One region of the Methylobacterium sp. J-092 genome, then DNA from elsewhere that is predicted to be linked to it. Evidence: predicted binding sites of a transcription regulator. Region 1 holds the regulator's gene; the other holds the start of a gene.
The links. The regulator LexA, encoded in region 1, represses DNA repair genes until DNA is damaged. The targets are predictions, from matches to a motif close to TGTTCNNNNTGTGTTCNG.
Positions count from the first base shown of each region.

Region 1 (3,401 bases):
GGCGGCATCCGACCTCAGGGTGGTGGGCCGCCTCGGCGTCGGGCTCGACAACATCGATCTGGCCGCCTGCGCCGCCCGCGGGATCGCGGTCCATCCCGCGACCGGCGCCAACGACGGCGCGGTGGCCGAGTACGTGATCGGCACCGCGTTGCTGCTGCTGCGCGGCGCCTACGGCGCGAGCGCGCAGGTCGCCGCGGGCGCGTGGCCGCGCAACGCGCTGATGGGACGCGAGATCGCCGGCAAGCGCCTCGGCCTCGTCGGCTTCGGCGCGATCGCCCGCCAGACCGCCCGCCGTGCGGCGGCCCTCGACATGACCGTCGCCGCCTTCGACCCGCACCTTGCGCCCGACGACGCCGCGTGGCGCCCGGCGCACGGCGCGGTGGCGAGCCTGACCCTTGACGCGCTGGTCGCAACGAGCGACGTGCTCTCGCTGCACGTGCCGCTGACCGAGGCGACGCGCGACATGATCGGGCCGGCGGCGATCGCCCGGATGCGGCCGGGCGCGATCCTGATCAACGCCGCCCGCGGGGGCGTCGTGGACGAGGCCGCCGTCGCCGCGGCGCTTCGGTCCGGGCACCTCGGCGGGGCGGCGCTCGACGTGTTCGCCCAGGAGCCCGTGGACGCCGCGGGCGGCGCGGCGCTGATCGACGTGCCGAACCTCATCCTGACCCCGCACATCGCCGGCGTGACGCGGGAATCGAACGTGCGCGTCTCGGCGGTCACCGCCCGCGCCGTGCGCCGCAGCCTCGAGGGCTGAGCCCCGCAGCACAGCGATCGAAAAGGGCTCGGCGCGCGACGAAATTCGATGCAACGGTCGGATCGGCCGATGAGAACCCTTGCGGAACACTTGACGAACGTTTAACGTGTTCGTGTTTTGTTTCTGCGGCTCCACCTTCGTGTGGCCGCGCATTCCTGCGAGCCGCGCCGATGCTGACCCGTAAACAGCTGGATCTCCTGCGATTCATCGACGAGCGGATGCGCGAGGACGGGGTTCCGCCGTCGTTCGACGAGATGAAGGACGCCCTCGATCTCAAGTCGAAATCCGGCATCCACCGGCTGATCACCGCCCTAGAGGAGCGCGGCTTCCTGCGCCGGCTTCCGAATCGGGCTCGGGCGATCGAGGTGCTGCGCATGCCCGACGGCGCCGGCCGCTCCAGCGCGCCCGCCCCGGTGCCGGCAGCTCCCGCCGCGCCGCGCCGGTTCACCCCGAGCGTGGTCGAGGGCGGGCGCTCGAAGGCCGTGCCGCCGCGTCCTTCCACGACGCAGATGGTCGACGACAGCGGGCGCGCGGTGTCGATCCCGGTGATGGGCCGGATCGCGGCCGGCACGCCGATCTCGGCGATCCAGAACCAGAGCCACGCGATCACCATGTCGCCGGACTTCCTGGCCGGCGGCGAGCACTACGCCCTGGAGGTCCGCGGCGACTCGATGGTCGAGGCGGGCATCCTCGACGGCGACCTCGTGGTCATCCGCAAGCAGGACACCGCCAACACCGGCGACATCATCGTGGCGCTGATCGACGACGAGGAGGCGACGCTGAAGCGGCTGCGCCGTCGCGGCTCCTCGATCGCGCTCGAAGCCGCGAACCCGGCCTACGAGACCCGCGTGCTCGGGCCGGATCGGGTGCAGATCCAGGGCCGCCTGGTCAGCCTCGTGCGCCGTTACTGAAGGGTCTCGCCCGGCATCTCCGGGTTCGGGCCGTCCGCGGCCGGATCGTCGGGTGCCGGGTCGGCGTCCTCCGCCCGGGGGGGCGGTACGGCCATGCCCTGGAACGGGACGTCCTTCGGCTTGGGCTCGGCCGCGGGCGACGATCCGCCCGCTGCCGCGTCATCCGTTCCCTGGGGCGGGGGACGGACCATCGCGGGGCGCCACGGCAGCGTCCGTCCCGGCTCATGCGTGTCGGCCAGAATGAAGCCATTCGGCTCGACGCGGATCGCCACGGCGCCGTGGCTGGCGAGGTAGGCGCGATCGATGACGAGGGCGGCGGCGCAGCCGGGCGGTGCGGCGAGCGCCGTGATCAGCACCGAGGCCTTGGCGCAATCCTGCGCGAAGCCGCGGCGATCCTTCAGAAGCGCCACCGCGCGCCCGTCGGCCAACCGAAGCGTGCATCCGATCCGGTCGCAAACGGAACCGCCCGTCGCCTGCGCGCCCGGCCTGCCGTCGCCGTCGGCCTTCAGCCACTGCTCCAGCACGAAGTTCGACGGCCGCCCGAGGGCGACGAGGCTGCCGTCGGCGCGGCGCACCGCCGCTCCGCTGCCCTGGCGGTCGACGTAGATGTCGTAGCGGGCCGGCATCGTCGCCAGGCCGAGCCCGAGCAGCGCCGGCGGCAGGGCGAGCCAGCGCAGGCGCGAGACCGGGAGCGTCGCGAGCAGCAGCCCCGCGGCGAGGCACCCGAGCGCGGCGGTGCCGAAGGCCGGGACCACGACGTTGGCGCGCCCGAGCCCCTGGATCCAGCCGGAGATGGTCAGCATGCCGCGCACCGCCAGTCCCATCAGCCACCAGACCGGCTGGTCGAGGGCGAACGGGTAGGCGACGATGCCCAGCACCGCCGCCGGCATCACCGCGAGCGAGACCAGCGGTAGGGTGAGCGCGTTGCCGATCAGCCCGAAGGGTTGGACGGTCTGGAAGTGGTAGGTGGCGAAGGGCGCGGTCGCGACCTGCGCCACGAGCGTCGTGCCGAGGGTGCCGACCACCGTCGTCAGCGACAGCGCGATCAGCCGGCCGATCCGCCCGGCCCCGTCGCGGCGGAACATCCCTCCATCGATCAGGCGGGCGCAGGCGATGAGGCCGGCCACCGCCCCGAACGACATCTGGAAGCTCGGGCCGAGCAAGCCTTCCGGCTCGTGCGAGAGCGCGATGAGCGCGGCGAGAGCGAGGTTGCGCATGCTGAGCGCCGGGCGATCGACCAGGATCGCCCCGAGCATGATCAGGGTCATCACGAGGGAACGCTCGGCCGCGATGTCCCAGCCGGAGAAGACGCAGTAGGCGGTGACCCCGACCATCGCCAGCGCCGCGGCGATCTTCTTGATCGGCCAGGCCAGCGCCAGGAACGGCACCAGGGCGAGGCCGGCGCGGACGAGCCAGAACACGACCCCGGCGGCCAGCACCATGTGGAGCCCTGAGATCGAGACCCTGTTGGGAAGGTTGGCCTGCAATCTCGCTGGATCAGTGGGTGACTCGGGTACGAGCGCCAGCGGGGCTAAAACGGCAGTACGGTATGAAGCTCAGCCGTACGCCCGGCTTGGAAAGCCATGGCTCTCGTTCGATATGCGGCGTATCCCACCCCACCGCTGCATGGTTATGCACCCGCAATTTCGAGCAGCCTGGAGCGAACGTCTGCGCCTGGGCGAGCGAGATCCACCGTCGCGAATCGGACGTGATGCCCTTGTATGGTCACGCCC
Region 1 covers NZ_JAKSXU010000186.1:3,771-7,171, reverse strand. Annotated here, with positions in the region: gene MKK60_RS22090 (NAD(P)-dependent oxidoreductase) at 1-757, shown strand, start outside; gene lexA (transcriptional repressor LexA) at 928-1,668, shown strand; partial or broken gene MKK60_RS22080 (ComEC/Rec2 family competence protein) at 1,662-3,149, opposite strand; gene mcrC (5-methylcytosine-specific restriction endonuclease system specificity protein McrC) at 3,299-3,401, opposite strand, start outside.

Region 2 (3,401 bases), on a different contig from region 1:
CCGCGTTCAACAACCTCGGCTTCCCGTTCCGCTCGACCCTGCTCAACTGGGGCCGGGCGACGCTGGGCACGATGCCGCCGGCGCTCGCGGGCGCCGCCCTGTACGGGCCGCGCGGGGTTCTCGCCGGCGTCGGCATCGGCTCGCTCGCCTTCGGGCTGGCCGGCATCCTGATGGTCGCCCGCACGGTCACGCTGCTCGAGCGCGACGTCGTGGTGCCGGCGCGCGCGCCCGATCCCGAGGCGAGCGTCGCCGCCGCCGGCCCGGCCCATGGCGGCGCGCTGGTGTAGCGCGCCGCGTCGCGTCGGCAGGCGCGACGTCCCGGGCATCCCGGCCGGGACGCGATCCCCGGTGGATGCGCGGCGCCGATCGCGCCGGGACGCGCCCGAACGTTGGCCGGCAACTGGCCAGCGGCGTCGATAAGGGTCTAGACTTGGAACGCGCGGCCCGCGATGCGGTTTTCCGCGCGGCGAACAGACCAAGGCCGCGTGATGTTCAACCCGCTCGACATGCTTCAGGCCCAGAACGGCGCCGGGATGCAGAGTGTGGCCCAGCAGTTCGGCCTCACCCCCGAGCAGACGCGCCGGGCGATGGAGGCCCTGATGCCGGCCTTCGCGCTCGGGCTGCAGCGCAGCGCCGTCCCTGACCCGACCGGCCTGTCGCAGATGTTCGGGCTGGCCGGCGCCCGCCCCGCCGCGAGCCCGGCACCCAGCCCGGCCGAGACCATGCTCGGGCAGATGTTCGGCTCGCCGGCCCTCACCCAGGCGATCCTGCAGCAGGCCTCCTCGGCCAGCGGCGTCGGCTCGCAGGTGCTGCGCCAGATGCTGCCGATGATGGCCGGCGCGGTGGTCGCGAGCATCGTCCACATGCTGCTGAACCAGCAGGCTCCGGAGGCCAAGCCGGCGCCCGCCCCGGCGCCCTCGCCGTTCGCGGTCGCGCCGGGCTGGGCCGAGATGATGAAGGCGTTCGTCCCGGCGCAGGCCGCGCCGGAGGCGCAGAAGCAGGCCGCCAGGCCCCCGGTCTCGAAGCCCCAGGTCTCGAAGCCCGCACCGAAGCCGGAACCCGATGCCGCCGGCGGCATGTTCCAGCAGATGCTGAAGACCGGCGCCGAGGTTCAGGAACAGAACGTCAAGGCGATGCAGGGCCTGTTCGAGGCGTTCTGGGCCGAGGCCGACCCGGCCAAGGCGGCCGCGGCCAAGCCCTCGGGCACGACGCCGAACGCCGACCCCGCCTCGGAGCCGGACGCGTCGCACCGGTCGCGCAAGGGCCGGCCGGGGACGCGCTGAGGTTGGTCAGTTCTGGCTGACCGCGTTTCCGATGGTCTGGTAGACGGTGCTGACCTTGGACGCGTAGAGGCGCAGGCTGCCGACGATGGCCAGGAAGACCAGCCCCGAGATCAGGGCGTACTCGATGCTCGTCGCGCCGCGCGCGTCGGCGGCGAAGCGGCGCTTCGGCGGCACGGCTCCGGCCCCTTTCGACAGTTCGACGGCCGTCCTCGACATCGATGATCGCCTTCCTCGGCCGAACCGGCACACGGCGACCCTACCCGCGCGACCTTGAGGATGTTTTAACTCGATCGGCGACGGGCGACGGTCGCAGCATCCGCCGCAGCAGGATCCGTGCGACCGGCCGTTATGCGGGTCCCCTCCCCCGCTTGCGGCGAGAGGGGATGGGCGCTCGGGCGACCCGTCGGGAGCGGGCCCCGCGGGCGCCTTCGCTCCGCTCAGCCGTGGCCGGCTTCCTTGCGCAGGGCGTCGATGCGCTTGGAGGCCTCGGCCTTGTCGATGTCGGGATCGAACGCCTCGGGCTCCTTGGTCTCCTCCGACAGGGTCTTGAGATAGGAGGCCTGCGCACCGGTCATCGGCTCGCCGCCGGTGGTCCACTGGTCGGGATCCTTGATCTGGTTCGACACGTCCTTCGGGTCGGTCTTCGGGTTCTCGTTCGAAGCGGACTTCGTGTCGGACTTGGCGTCGGACTTCGAATCGGACTTCGCCGTGGTCTTGGCAGCGGCCTTGGTCATCGGGCACTCACGCGTTCATGGAATGTTCCGTCAGAACGCGGCCCGCATCCCCGAGGTTCCCCGCCGGCCGGAACCGGCGGGGGATAAGGCGCCTCAGGCCGCGCGAACCTTCAGGCTGCGCGCGCCTGCGGCTGCACCTCGGCGAGGTAGTCGTCCATCAGCGTGCGGGTGATCGCGCCCGGCGCGAACCGGTAGGGCCCGATCTCGGAGACCGGGGTGACCTCGGCGGCCGAGCCGGTGATGAAGCATTCCGAGAAGTCGGCCATCTCCTCGGGGCGGATGCGGCGCTCGGTGACCGCGAGGCCGCGGCGGCGGGCCAGCTCGATCACCGTCTGCCGGGTGATGCCGTTGAGGAAGCGGTCGGCGGTGGGGGTGTGGATCGCCCCGTCGCGGATGAAGAACACGTTGGCGCCGGTGCACTCGGCGACGTTGTCCTCGAAGTCGAGCATCAGCGCGTCGGCATAGCCCTTGTTCTCGGCCCGGTGCTTGGAGATCGTGCAGATCATGTACAGGCCCGCCGCCTTCGAGGCGCAGGGGGCGGTGCGGGGGTCGGGCCGGCGATACTCGGCGATGTCGAGGCGGATGCCCTTCATCTTGGTGGCGGCGTCGAAGTAGCTCGGCCATTCCCAGGCGGCGATCGCCAGGTGGATGGTGTTGCCCTGGGCCGAGACACCCATCATCTCCGAGCCGCGCCAGGCGACCGGGCGGAGATACGCGTCCTGCAGGCCGCTGACCTTGAGCACGGCCTCCTTGGCCGCGACGATCTCGGCGGCCGAATACGGCACCGCGAAGTCGAGCAGCTCGGCGGAGCGGCGCAGGCGCTCGGCATGGGCGAGGCTCTTGAAGATCACCCCGCCATAGGCGCGCTCGCCCTCGAACACCGACGAGCCGTAATGCAGCCCGTGGCTCAGCACGTGGATCTTGGCGTCCCGCCACGGCACCATGGCGCCGTCGAACCAGATGGTGCCCTCGCGCTCGTCGAACGGGATCACGGACATGGGAACGTCTTCCTGGAAATCGTCGCGGCCCGCGCAACCTGCGGGCCCTTCGGCGGGGACGATGTCGATGGGCGCGCATGCGGGCGGCGCCGGCGGGGTTGACGGGTACCAACCGGCCTGGAATATGTCAACGACACTGACGTATATCGCGCGCACGCTCCTCCTTCCCATCCTCTCCGCTCCGACGTCCTTCGCGCCGACGTTCGTCTCCTCTCCCGCCCTTCGCGCCGCAACCGGACCCGGGCCGCACGTGACATCTCCCGCCCTCCGCGAACGCAAGGACGCCGCCGAGCCGGCCGCCGCCTGCAGCAGCGACGACCTGATCGAGCTCCTGTTCTTCGCCTATCGCGACTTCGTCGGCGATCCGGACCGGATCCTGGCCGAGT
Region 2 covers NZ_JAKSXU010000037.1:1,597-4,997, reverse strand. Annotated here, with positions in the region: gene MKK60_RS01425 (MATE family efflux transporter) at 1-287, shown strand, start outside; gene MKK60_RS01420 (DUF937 domain-containing protein) at 489-1,283, shown strand; gene MKK60_RS01415 (Flp family type IVb pilin) at 1,290-1,499, opposite strand; gene MKK60_RS01410 (DUF3072 domain-containing protein) at 1,721-2,017, opposite strand; gene MKK60_RS01405 (branched-chain amino acid aminotransferase) at 2,128-3,015, opposite strand; gene MKK60_RS01400 (MarR family winged helix-turn-helix transcriptional regulator) at 3,266-3,401, shown strand, end outside.
Region 2: MKK60_RS01410 (DUF3072 domain-containing protein) is a predicted target of LexA. The motif match lies at 2,030-2,047, and genes of this name have one in related genera.